Regions from separate parts of the Pseudomonas sp. KU43P genome, predicted to be linked through region 1. Evidence: predicted binding sites of a transcription regulator. Region 1 holds the regulator's gene; each other region holds the start of a gene.
What was found. Region 1 encodes sigma-54, which starts transcription at its own class of promoters, with help from an activator protein. Its sites were predicted from a motif close to ANTGGCATNNANNTTGCTNT; they were not measured.
Positions count from the first base shown of each region.

Region 2: glnA (type I glutamate--ammonia ligase) is a predicted target of sigma-54. The motif match lies at 1,113-1,132, and genes of this name have one in related genera.
Region 3: KU43P_RS19005 (CmpA/NrtA family ABC transporter substrate-binding protein) is a predicted target of sigma-54. The motif match lies at 1,878-1,897, and genes of this name have one in related genera.
Region 4: flgB (flagellar basal body rod protein FlgB) is a predicted target of sigma-54. The motif match lies at 1,543-1,562, and genes of this name have one in related genera.

Region 1 covers NZ_AP019365.1:1,102,154-1,105,225, forward strand. Annotated here, with positions in the region: gene rapZ (RNase adapter RapZ) at 1-532, opposite strand, end outside; gene ptsN (PTS IIA-like nitrogen regulatory protein PtsN) at 535-999, opposite strand; gene hpf (ribosome hibernation-promoting factor, HPF/YfiA family) at 1,012-1,320, opposite strand; gene KU43P_RS04965 (RNA polymerase factor sigma-54) at 1,399-2,892, opposite strand; gene lptB (LPS export ABC transporter ATP-binding protein) at 3,068-3,072, opposite strand, start outside.
Region 2 covers NZ_AP019365.1:386,742-389,813, reverse strand. Annotated here, with positions in the region: gene thiI (tRNA uracil 4-sulfurtransferase ThiI) at 1-759, opposite strand, end outside; gene glnA (type I glutamate--ammonia ligase) at 1,231-2,637, shown strand; gene KU43P_RS01770 (chorismate mutase) at 2,788-3,072, shown strand, end outside.
Region 3 covers NZ_AP019365.1:4,159,976-4,163,047, forward strand. Annotated here, with positions in the region: gene rmf (ribosome modulation factor) at 473-688, shown strand; gene KU43P_RS19000 (quinone-dependent dihydroorotate dehydrogenase) at 786-1,811, opposite strand; gene KU43P_RS19005 (CmpA/NrtA family ABC transporter substrate-binding protein) at 1,940-3,072, shown strand, end outside.
Region 4 covers NZ_AP019365.1:1,671,828-1,674,899, reverse strand. Annotated here, with positions in the region: gene flgD (flagellar hook assembly protein FlgD) at 1-627, opposite strand, end outside; gene flgC (flagellar basal body rod protein FlgC) at 643-1,086, opposite strand; gene flgB (flagellar basal body rod protein FlgB) at 1,089-1,496, opposite strand; gene KU43P_RS07705 (DUF6861 domain-containing protein) at 1,838-2,263, shown strand; partial or broken gene KU43P_RS07700 (DUF6861 domain-containing protein) at 2,219-2,782, opposite strand; gene KU43P_RS07695 (GAD-like domain-containing protein) at 2,848-3,072, shown strand, end outside.

The DNA of each region.
Region 1 (3,072 bases):
TCCCGCGCTTGAAGCCGAACGACTCGACCAGGAACGCGGTGCCAGGCTCAGGCTGGTTGAGCAGGCGCAGCTTGATCGTGTCGCGCAGTTGATAGAGGTTGAGATTGGTGGTGTCGATCTTCAGGTCGGCAAGGTCGGAGATCGGCCCCAGCAACTCGCTTTCCACGCGGATCGCTTCGGCCAGCGAACGGTCGGCGTTGGTCAGCGGGTGACGGCGACGGGTTTCGGAAAAGCGCTTTAGCAGCGTTTCTTCATCGGCGTCGAGAAACAGCACATCACACTTGATATGGCGGCCGCGGGCTTCCGAAAGCAGCTCGGGAAAACGTGACAGGTGGCTGGGCAGGTTGCGCGCATCGATCGAGACGGCCACTTTCGGCTGCAACAGCTCGGTGTTGATCAGCGCATTCTCCGCCAGTTGCGGCAGCAAGCCGGCCGGCAGGTTGTCGATGACGTAGTAGCCGTTGTCTTCCAGCACATCGAGGGCGGTACTCTTGCCGGAGCCGGACCGGCCGCTGACGATGATCAGGCGCATGTTCAGTGCTCGTTCTGTGCGTCCAGGACAACCTGGTACAGGGCCTCGCTGCTGTGAGCAGCACGCAGGCGCTCGCGAACTTCCTTGCGATCGAGCATGCTGGCGATCTGGCGCAGCAGTTCCAGATGGGCATCGGTAGCGGCCTCTGGCACCAGCAGGACGAACAGCAAATCGACCGGTGCGCCATCGATGGCGTCATAGTCGATCGGAGCATCCAGGTGCAGCAGGGCGCTGACGGGTGAAAGGCACCCTTCGAGCCGGCAGTGGGGAATGGCAATGCCATTGCCGAAACCAGTGGAGCCGAGTTTTTCCCGGGCGATGAGCTTTTCGAAGACGTCTTGCATCTCAAGCTCGGGTACTTGCTCGGCAATCAGGTTGGCGACCTTTTCCAGGGCGCGCTTCTTGCTGCCGCCCGGCACGTTCACCAAGGAACGGCCGGGGGTCAGGATGGTTTCAAGTCGGATCATGGATGAGGGGGATCAGCGGGCGGCTGCACCTTGCAGCAGGCTTTGCTGTTTTTCCTTGTGTTTTTTCAATTGGCGGTCGAGCTTGTCGGCCAAGGCGTCGATCGCTGCATACATGTCTTCGTGTTCCGCGTTGGCAACCACTTCGCCGCCAGGAATCTGCACGGTCGCTTCGACCTTCTGTTGCAGCTTCTCGACCTTCATGATGACCTGCACGTTGGTAATCTTGTCGAAGTGACTCTCCACCCTGGCAAGCTTTTCAAGCACGTAATCGCGCAGCGGCTGGGTGACTTCTACATGCTGTCCACTGATATTGACTTGCATACAGCTTCTCCTTTGTTGCCCGTGCATAAAGAGGCAGGTATTGCACCTGCCCCACAAACGCTGTGGCACACCCAGGGGCTACATCAGTCGCTTGCGCTCGCTCGACGGTGCGATGCCGAGGGACTCGCGGTACTTGGCGACGGTGCGACGGGCTACCTGGATGCCTTGTGCCTCCAGTAAACCAGCGATCTTGCTGTCACTCAATGGCTTTTTCTGATTTTCCGCCGCAACCAGTTTCTTGATGATCGCGCGGATCGCCGTGGACGAGCATTCACCGCCCTCGGCGGTGCTGACGTGGCTGGAGAAAAAGTATTTCAGTTCGTAGATGCCGCGCGGCGTGTGCATGTATTTCTGCGTGGTGACCCGCGATATGGTCGACTCGTGCATGCCCACTGCTTCGGCGATATCGTGCAGCACCAGCGGCTTCATGGCTTCGTCGCCGTGGTCGAGGAAACCACGCTGGTGTTCGACGATCTGTGTGGCCACCTTCATCAGTGTTTCATTGCGGCTTTGCAGGCTCTTGATGAACCAGCGCGCCTCTTGCAGCTGGTTGCGCATGAAGGTGTTGTCGGCGCTGGTGTCGGCGCGGCGGACGAAGCCTGCGTACTGCGGGTTGACCCGCAGCCGTGGGATCGCCTCCTGGTTCAGTTCGACCAGCCAGCGCTCGCTGTCCTTGCGCACGATCACGTCGGGCACCACGTATTCGGGTTCGCTGGATTCGATCTGCGAGCCTGGGCGCGGGTTGAGGCTCTGCACCAATTCGATGACCTGGCGCAGCTCATCTTCCTTGAGCTTCATGCGGCGCATGAGCTGGCTGTAGTCGCGGCTGCCGAGCAGGTCGATGAAATCGCTGACCAGGCGCTGGGCTTCGCTCATCCAGGGGGTGCTGGAAGGTAGCTGGCGCAGTTGCAGCAACAGGCATTCACCCAGGTTGCGCGCGCCTACCCCGGCGGGCTCGAACTGCTGGATGCGGTGCAGCACCGCTTCGACCTCGTCCAGTTCGATATCCAGCTCAGGGTCGAAACCGGCACAGATCTCTTCGAGCGTGTCTTCCAGGTAGCCTTGGCCGTTGATGCTGTCGATCAGGGTGACGGCGATCAGGCGGTCGGTGTCGGACATCGGTGCCAGGTTCAGTTGCCACAGCAGGTGGCTCTGCAGGCTCTCGCCGGCAGATGTGCGGGTGGTGAAGTCCCACTCGTCGTCATCGTTGCTCGGCAGGCTGCTGGCGCTGGTCTGGTAGATGTCTTCCCAGGCGGTGTCGACCGGAAGCTCGTTGGGGATGCGCTCGTTCCACTCACCCTCTTCCAGGGTTTCGGCACTGCTGGTGCTTTCCTGGAAGCTGTTGTCCTGCGCTTCGGCGACTGGCTTGTTCTCGGCGTTGTCCGCCATAGGGTCGCTGTTGTCGAAGTCGTCGCCGTCTTCCTGACGTTCGAGCATCGGATTGGACTCCAGCGCCTCCTGGATTTCCTGCTGCAGGTCCAGGGTGGAAAGCTGAAGTAGGCGAATGGCCTGTTGCAACTGCGGGGTCATCGTCAGTTGCTGGCCCATTTTTAGGACGAGCGATGGTTTCATGGCAGGGGCTAAATACCTTGTTCGCCGGCGCGCATGCGCCATCCACTACACGAGGGCGCCGAAGCGCCAAATTCAAGCAAGTTTTATGCCTTAAATTGTAGCGTTTGCCTAGAGCACTGTAACAACTTAAGCCCCGTCAAGGGCGGTTTGCCAGTGCTCCAGGCCTACCTCGGATTCAGA
Region 2 (3,072 bases), 720 kb from region 1:
GATCTCGCCGACCACTTCTTCGAACGGCACGCTGATGAACAGCACGCGCTGGCTGCTGCCGTACTTCTTCCACAGGAAGTGGGCAACTTCCATCACCCCCAACTCGTGGGCGCGGCCGCCGAGGTTGAAGAAGCAGAAGTGCGTCATCAGGCCACGACGCATCATCTGGTAGGCTGCCACGGTAGAGTCGAAGCCACCGGACATCAGTACCAGGGTCTGCTCCAGGGCGCCCAGCGGATAGCCGCCGATGCCTTGGTGCTGATTGTGGATAACGTACAGGCGCTGGTCGCGGATTTCGATGCGCACCAGCACTTCGGGGGTTTTCAGGTCGATGCCCACGGCGCCGCACTGCTGGCGCAACTGGCTGCCGACATAGCGGTCGACGTCCATCGAGGTGAAGTCGTGGTGGCCGCCACGCTTGCAGCGCACGGCGAAGCGCTTGCCGGCCAGCAGGTGGCCGAAGTGCTGCTTGCACTTGGCGACGATGTCGTCGAAGTCACCCAGCGGGTATTCCTCGACCTGCAGGAAGTGGGTGATACCCGGGGTGCAGGTGAGGCGCTCGATCAGCTCGCGCTGTACCTTTTCGTCCTCGACGCGGGTGACCACTTCGAGATTGTCCCAGACACCATCGACCGCGAGCTCAGGATCCAGATCCTTGAGCACGTTGCGGATGTTCTTGCCGAGCTGGCGGATGAAGCGCTTGCGCACCGGCCGGCTCTTGATGGTGATCTCTGGGAAGACTTTGACGATAAGTTTCATTGGTTTAACAGCGCGCGCAGGGCCTGCCGAAAATGAGGGGCGCGAATTATATCGGAAATTGCTCAGGATTTGACCAACTTTTGTACAGAAGGTTGGATTTATATTGCCTGCACCGGCCTTATCGCCGGCAAGCCGGCTCCCACAGGGGAGGTGCAGGTCTCAGACGCAGGGTTGCCTGGTGGGAGCCGGCTTGCCGGCGATGAGGCCCTCAAAGGAAGCACTACCTCATTTAAATGCACGCTATTGGTGCACCAAGGCAGAAACCCGCATCTTAAAGGTGCATTTTCCCCGAGCAACGCGGCAGCAGAAGCCCGCAAACGCCCCCTTTTATCCCGCCCTCGCCATTTTCGGGCACTGGCATGCAATTTGCTCCCTTGTGAGGCAGGTAAGCTTGGCCGACTATCCGCGCCCGGCAACACCCTTTTTTCCAGGGCAGCGGCCCACCGCGCTCTAGACCATCCGGAGGACAACATGTCGAAGTCGGTTCAACTCATCAAAGATCATGACGTCAAGTGGATTGATCTGCGTTTCACGGACACCAAAGGCATTCAGCATCACGTGACCATGCCAGCGCGTGATGGCCTGGACGAAGACTTCTTCGAAGTCGGCAAGATGTTCGACGGCTCCTCCATCGCTGGCTGGAAAGGCATCGAAGCTTCCGACATGATCCTGATGCCGGTTGACGACACTGCCGTGCTGGACCCGTTCACCGAAGAGCCGACCCTGATCATCACCTGCGACATCGTCGACCCGTCGAGCATGCAGGGCTACGATCGTGACCCGCGCGGCATCGCCAAGCGCGCCGAAGAGTACCTGAAGAGCACCGGCATCGGTGACACCGTATTCGCAGGCCCGGAGCCTGAGTTCTTCATCTTCGACGAAGTGAAGTTCCAGTCGGACATCTCCGGCTCGATGTTCAAGATCTTCTCCGAGCAAGGCTCGTGGATGACCGGCGCTGATGTGGAAGGCGGCAACAAAGGCCACCGCCCAGGCGTGAAAGGCGGCTACTTCCCGGTTCCGCCGTTCGACCACGACCACGAAATCCGTACTGCCATGTGCAACGCACTGGAAGAAATGGGCCAGACCGTCGAAGTTCACCACCACGAAGTGGCGACTGCCGGCCAGAACGAAATCGGCGTCAAGTTCAACACCCTGGTGAAGAAGGCTGACGAAGTACAGGCCCTGAAATACGTCGTGCACAACGTTGCCGACGCTTACGGCCGCACCGCCACCTTCATGCCGAAGCCACTGTACGGCGACAACGGCTCGGGCATGCACGTGCACATGTCGATCTGGAAAGACGGCAAGAACACCTTCTCGGGTGAAGGCTATGCCGGCCTGTCCGACACCGCTCTGTACTTCATCGGCGGCATCATCAAACACGGCAAGGCCCTGAACGGCTTCACCAACCCGTCGACCAACTCCTACAAGCGCCTGGTCCCAGGCTTCGAAGCCCCGGTCATGCTGGCCTACTCGGCCCGTAACCGTTCCGCTTCGATCCGTATTCCTTACGTCGGCAGCCCGAAAGCCCGCCGTATCGAAGCGCGCTTCCCGGACCCATCGGCCAACCCGTACCTGGCCTTCGCAGCCCTGCTGATGGCTGGCCTGGACGGCATCCAGAACAAGATCCACCCAGGCGATGCAGCCGACAAGAACCTGTACGACCTGCCGCCTGAAGAGGCGAAGGACATCCCGCAGGTTTGCGGTAGCCTGAAAGAAGCTCTGGAAGAGCTGGATAAAGGCCGTGCGTTCCTGACAAAGGGCGGCGTGTTCTCCGACGACTTCATCGATGCCTTCATCGAACTGAAGAGCGAAGAAGAAATCAAGGTCCGCACCTTCGTTCACCCGCTGGAATACGAGCTGTACTACAGCTGCTGATTTGATCGGCGCCTTGCGTCGATGAAATCACCGGAAACGGCCTTCTTCTGAAGGCCGTTTTTGTTTCTGCTCAGCGTGAATCGGACGCGTCCTACAAGCAGAAGTTGACCGCATGGGCACACTTAAGTCTCCTAGAATATGGAGATCACCATGCGCCTTGCCCTGCTTCCCCTTACCTTCAGCTTCGTCTTGCTCGGCTGCCATGCACATCCGCCTGCACCCTCTCCCTTCCTCCCGCTGATGTCCAGCATCGAACAGCGGCTGGACCTGGCCAGCTCGGTGGCGGTTCACAAGTGGGACCACAACCTGCCGGTCACCGCGCCGGCGCGCGAGCAGGAAGTGCTTTCGCGAGTAAGCGAAATGGCACCCGACTACGGCCTCACGCCTGAGCGCGCCGCCGCCTTCTTCAACGACCAGATCGAAGCCAACAAACTT
Region 3 (3,072 bases), 2.8 Mb from region 1:
GTGGCCTTTGCCCGTGCCTCGTGGCAGCGGACCGGCCGGGCCGCCTGATCGATCTGCCGTTCGCCGGGTGGCAGAAACAGCTTAGATCATCAGGCAGTACGAATAATTTCCAGCGAACTGTGAGCCGATGTGACCCTTCGTCGCATTACCAGATATTTCTGTCATCGCTGCGCCGCGCTGGCGAAATGACGTCAAGCTTCAGCAAACCCCGATCATAGCGGGCCCAACGGCAAACAAGGTTGAGTCGCATTTATTTACTTATCCCCTCACCCTTGGAAACGTTACGTCCTTATGACAAATCGATCATTCCCACGGTGACTCGCATTCGTTAGAACTGGTCTCAGGCCGCTTCGCAACGAGGCGGCACCTTCAGCCCGCCACGCCGGCAGCGGGCGCACACCGGCAGAAAGACTCTGCCCGGCCTCGGAGAGGCCGACGGGACATTACAGTCAACAAGTGAGGGCAACACCCTATGAGAAGACTTAAGCGTGATCCGTTGGAAAGAGCATATTCACGTGGCTACCAATACGGGGTCACCGGCAAATCCCGCGAACTTTGCCCCTTCAATCTTCCTTCTGTTCGCCAAGCCTGGATTAACGGCTGGCGCGAAGGTCGCGGTGATAACTGGGACGGAATGACTGGCACCGCTGGCATCCATAGACTCAACGAAAATCACGCCGTTGGCTGATCGAGGACACTGAATTCGAGTTACCATGCACGCCCCATCCGGGCGGCGGGCTAAGGCCCAGGGGCCCCTAGATGGGGCCCTTTTTTATGCCTGCCTCTTATGCCCGCGGCATGGCAGCGATGGCATCCACCGCCTCGCGAATCAACGCAGGCCCTTTATAGATAAAGCCTGAGTAGATCTGTACCAGGCTCGCACCGGCAGCGATCTTCTCTGCGGCGTGACGCCCTTCGGTGATCCCCCCCGCTGCAATGATCGGCAACTTGCCCGCCAACTCACCAGCCAGCACCTTGACGATGTGGGTGCTCTTTTCCAGCACCGGTGCGCCCGAGAGGCCACCCGCCTCACCCCCATGGGCCAGGCCTTCGACACCTTCGCGGCCGAGGGTGGTGTTGGTGGCGATCACTGCATCCATACCCGATTCCATCAGCGCCGCCGCGACCAGCGCGGTTTCTTCGTCGCTCATGTCCGGGGCGATCTTGATCGCCAGCGGCACACGCTTGCCGTGGGTGGAGGCCAACTGCTCACGGCGCTCGGCCAACGCATCGAGCAGTTGCTTGAGCGAATCACCGAACTGCAGGCTGCGCAGGCCCGGGGTGTTCGGCGAACTGACGTTGACGGTGATGTAGCTGGCCTCGGTGTAGACCTTGTCCAGGCAGATCAGGTAGTCGTCGACCGCTCGCTCCACCGGGGTATCGAAATTCTTGCCGATGTTGATGCCCAGCACACCGTCGTAACGCGCGGCACGCACACGCTGCAGCAGATGGTCGACGCCCAGGTTGTTGAAGCCCATGCGGTTGATGATCGCCGTCGCCTCCGGCAGGCGGAACAGACGCGGCTTGGGGTTGCCGGGCTGCGGGCGTGGGGTCACCGTGCCGATCTCGACGAAACCGAAGCCCAGCTGGGCAAAGCCATCGATGGCCGCGCCGTTCTTGTCCAGGCCTGCGGCCAAGCCTACCGGATTGGCAAAGTTCAACCCCATCACCGTCACCGGCAACGCCGCTGGCTGCTTGCAGAACATACCGTTGAGCCCGAGGCGGCCACCGGCACCGATCAGGTCCAGGGACAGGTCATGGGAAGTTTCCGGAGAAAGCTTGAACAGCAGCTGGCGGGCCAGGGTATACATGGGCGGGCAAGGCTCGGGGTGAGTGAGGGTGCGATTATAGCCAGCGCGCGCTCACCATGACAGGGCCTTGGCACATGCGTTGCTACATCGCCTGCACACGGCCTACTTCAGTACAGGCGAGGATCTTCGTGAATACATCACCTCTGGCATGGGTCAACGGCAGCGACGCGCCGGAAAAACCCAGCCTCGATATCGGTTTCATGGCCCTCACCGACTGCGCGTCAGTGGTGGTCGCTGCCACCCAAGGCTTTGCCCAACAACAGGGCCTGACCCTCAACCTCAGGCGCCAGGGCTCATGGGCCGGGCTGCGCGACAAGCTGGCCAGCGGCGAACTGGATGCTGCCCATTGCCTGTACGGGTTGGTCTACGCAGTGCATCTGGGCATCGGCGGCGTGCCAGCCAGCAGCATGGCCGTGCTCATGGGCCTGAACCAGAATGCCCAGGCGCTCAATCTATCCCCTGCCTTGCAACGCAAAGGCGTGACCAGCCCTGAGGCACTGGCTCGGCTGGTGCACCAGCATGGCGCGCGGTTGACCTTTGCCCAGACCTTCCCCACCGGCACCCATGCCATGTGGCTGTACTACTGGCTGGCCAGCCAGGGCATCCATCCACTGCACGATGTCGACAGCGTGGTGGTGCCGCCGGCGCAAATGGCCGCACACATCCAGGCCGACCGCATCGACGGTTTCTGCGTCGGCGAGCCCTGGGCTGCCGCCGCCATCGCACAAGGCCAGGGCTTCACCCTGGCCACCAGCCAGTCGATCTGGCCCGATCACCCGGAAAAAGTGCTGGCCTGTGCGCGCACTTTCGTCGAGCAGTACCCCAACAGCGCCCGGGCGCTGATCAAGGCAGTTCTTGCCGCCAGCCGCTTCATCGAGCAGAGCCAGGAGAACCGCCGCAGCACCGCGCAACTGCTGGCCGGCAGTGCTTATCTCGACACGCCTGCGGAAAACATCGAGCCGCGCCTGCTGGGCAACTATCAGGACGGCCTGGGCAACCAGTGGCAGGATCCTCACGCCCTGCGCCTGTTCGACCAGGGCCGCGCCAACCTGCCTTACCTGTCCGACGGCATGTGGTTCATGACCCAGTTCCGTCGCTGGGGCTTGCTGCGTGACGACCCCGATTACCTCGGTGTAGCCCGCCAGGTCCAGCAGCTCGCGCTGTACCGCGACGCCGCCGAAACGCTCGGGGTACCCTGCCCTGCCCAGCCCATGCGCAGCAGCCTGTTGATCGACGGCATACGCTGGGATGGCAGCGACCC
Region 4 (3,072 bases), 570 kb from region 1:
GAAGCTGACACTGGTCACCTTGGCTGGCAGCAGGGTGTTCATCTGCACGGCCTGGCCGTCGACGGTGGTGCTGGCGCTGAAGGTGTAGGTGCCTGGGTCGACCTTCTCGCCGCTGGCATTGGTGCCGTCCCAGATGAAGTCGGCATAACCGGCTTTCTGCTCACCCAGCTCGATGGTCTTGACGGTGTTGCCGTCCTTGTCCTTGATGGTGATCTTCGCTTCGCTGATCGCCTGCGGCACAACGAACTGGCCGTTGAAGCTATCGGCAGTATCGACCACTGCCTTGTCGTTCTGTACCACCACCGAGCGCCCCACCAGCGAAGAGGCCTGCAGGGCCTGGGACGAGGCCATGGCATTGGTGATGCTGGTGACCGAGTCGTTCAGGTTGGTGATGCCTTCGAGGCTGCTGAACTGCGCGAGCTGGGCGACGAACTCGCTGTTGTCCTGCGGATCGAGCGGGTTCTGGTGCTGCATCTGGGTCACCAGAAGCTGCAGGAACGCGTCCTTGCCGAGCGCGTCGGAACCGGTCTTGGACGTGGTATCGACGGTTTTCTTGGTGGTGCCACCGACGCCCGATGCCGTCAGGACATCGTTGAGGTTCACACCGCTGGTGCTATCGACTGCCATGGTCTGGATTCCTTATCACTGACCCAGGGTCAGGACTTTCTGCATCATGTTCTTGGCGGTGTTCATCAGCTCGGCGTTGGTCTGGAACGCGCGGCTGGCGGAGATCATGTCGGCCATCTCCTCGACCACGTTGACGTTCGGGTAATAGACGTAGCCGTCCTTGTTCGCCGCCGGGTGATTAGGCTCGTAACGTGCTTCGAGGTTGCTTTGGTCTTCGACGATGCCTTTGACCTGCACACCCTGCCCCGCCTCGCCCTGGTCCTCGAACAGCGACTGGCTGCCGCCGGCCTGGGCATTCTGGAAGGTTGTGGCGAACACCGGGTGACGCGCGCGGTAGGTCTGATCGATGCTCGACGACACGGTCTCGGCGTTGGCGATGTTGGAAGCGACGGTGTTGAGGCGGGTGTTCTGCGCGCTCATGCCGCTGCCGGCAATGTTGAAAACACTGGAAAGGGACATGGTCATTCTCCGCGCAGGGCCGATACCAGCCCTTTGAATTTACTGTTGAGCAAGGTGAAGCTGGCCTGGAAGCCGATGGCGTTTTCGGTGTAGTTCGATTGCTCGATCTGCGCATCCACGGTGTTCTGGTCGATCGACGGCTGCGTCGGCGTGCGGTACTGCAGGCTCTCGTCGTTCATCGCCAGGCCTTCGGCCTCGATGTGGCGGCTGTTGGTGCGCTCCATGGCGAAACGGCCGCTCTGCTGCTTCTGGCTCTCGGCGGCGAGCACCGAGGAGAAGTCCATGTCACGCGCCTTGTAGTTCGGCGTGTCGGCGTTGGCGATGTTGTTGGCCAGCACCTCGGCACGCTGGGCGCGGAAGCCCAGGGCTTTTTCGTGGATACCAAGTGCCTTGTCGAAACTGATGCTCATGTCGGGGAAACCTTCGAAGGTTGACCGGAATGTCGTTGCCGAAGATAGAGCAAGAGCTGTGCCAAGGTTTTAAAAGCCCGTGAATGCTGGGCTTTGGAGACTGCAGGGGAAATGTCGATGCCAGAAAAGCGGCAAAGTGCTTCCGCTTGGACATGGGAAAGCGGCAATTGCCGGGTGGCATAAGCGGCAAAGCAAAAAATTGACGGCAGTTGCGGTGCATGTCTTGGGTTGAGTGGCGTGGTGCATATCGAGTGCCGCCACTCTGATTAACGATCTTCAGCCCTTTTTTGGTGAAATTTAGGAAATTTCCCACAAGCTTCACGGAAATTTCCTCGGTCGATATGTGGTGTGATTTCCCCCTGTACGCGATGTCAGGGAGACACCTCATGTATCTGGATTACCTCGTGCCGTCATGGCTCGAGATCGAATCACGCATCATTGACGCAATGGGCTATCAAGGAGGCGCCCATTTTCTCGATCACCTCAACCAGACCGCCCCCTCGCTGTCCCTCAACCTGAATCGGGTCAAGGCGGTTCGCTCGGCCCTCAACCAGGCCGAGTGGCAAGCCAGCGTCATGCTGCGCCAACGCTTTGCCGAGCTTGAGATCGCCAGCATCGTCGATGACCTGCTGAGAGTGGTGAGGGACATGGCGATGATCGTCGTCGCCAGCACCCTCACCGGCGGCGCCATCGGCGCCGGGTTCGGGGCGTTTACCGGCGGTGCGGGGGTAATTCCCTTCGGCTTCGGCCGGACTCATTACCTGTGATAGCTCTTCCTGAATCCAGGCCACTGTATGCAAAGGCATGCTACCGGGCTTGCGCTTCGAAGGCTCCTTGTCTTTGCCGGCAGGCCGATTCGACTGCTGAGGCTGCACTTCATCCATCGCGCCCTTGTGCCGCTCCGGCACCTGCAGATCCGGCCGTTTCTTCAACCCCTCCTCATGCTTGAGCATCCACTGCCCCAGTCGCGCGCCCTTGCTGCTGGCCGCCATTTCCTGCGCCAGCACCCGGGCATCGCCGCGTCCGCGGGTGAGGTACGAGACGATCGCCCCCAACAGCAGCACCACCACTTCCACATGCCCCAAGGCAATGTGATGAGCAGCACGGGAGACCGTATCCGGGTGGTCCTGGCTGAACGGGTCGAGGCCATCGCTGCGCGTGCCTTACCAGGCGATGTGCATGCCGTCGAGGTAGTACTCGCCGATGCGCGGCAGGTCTTCGACGAAGAACTCGGCGATGGAGGCAAGCCCCAGCACGCCGAGGATCCAGCCGCTGAGCGAATGGCCCCAGATGACCATTCAGCCCTCATGAACGTAAAACTGCACAAATGTTGACTTAAGGTAGAATCTCGATGGACGAAGCATTCTCCATATTTACTGAATCAATGGGACAACCTGCATACCGACAGGAAGTTCCACCGTCAAGTCTAGAACGTTACAAAAATAGACTACCAAATCAATTGCTTGAATACTGGGCAGAACATGGCTGGTGTGGGTATGCTGACGGACTATTTTGGACTGTTAACCCGCAGGATTACGAAGGAGTGACGGCCTCATGGCTTGAGGGCACTGCACTT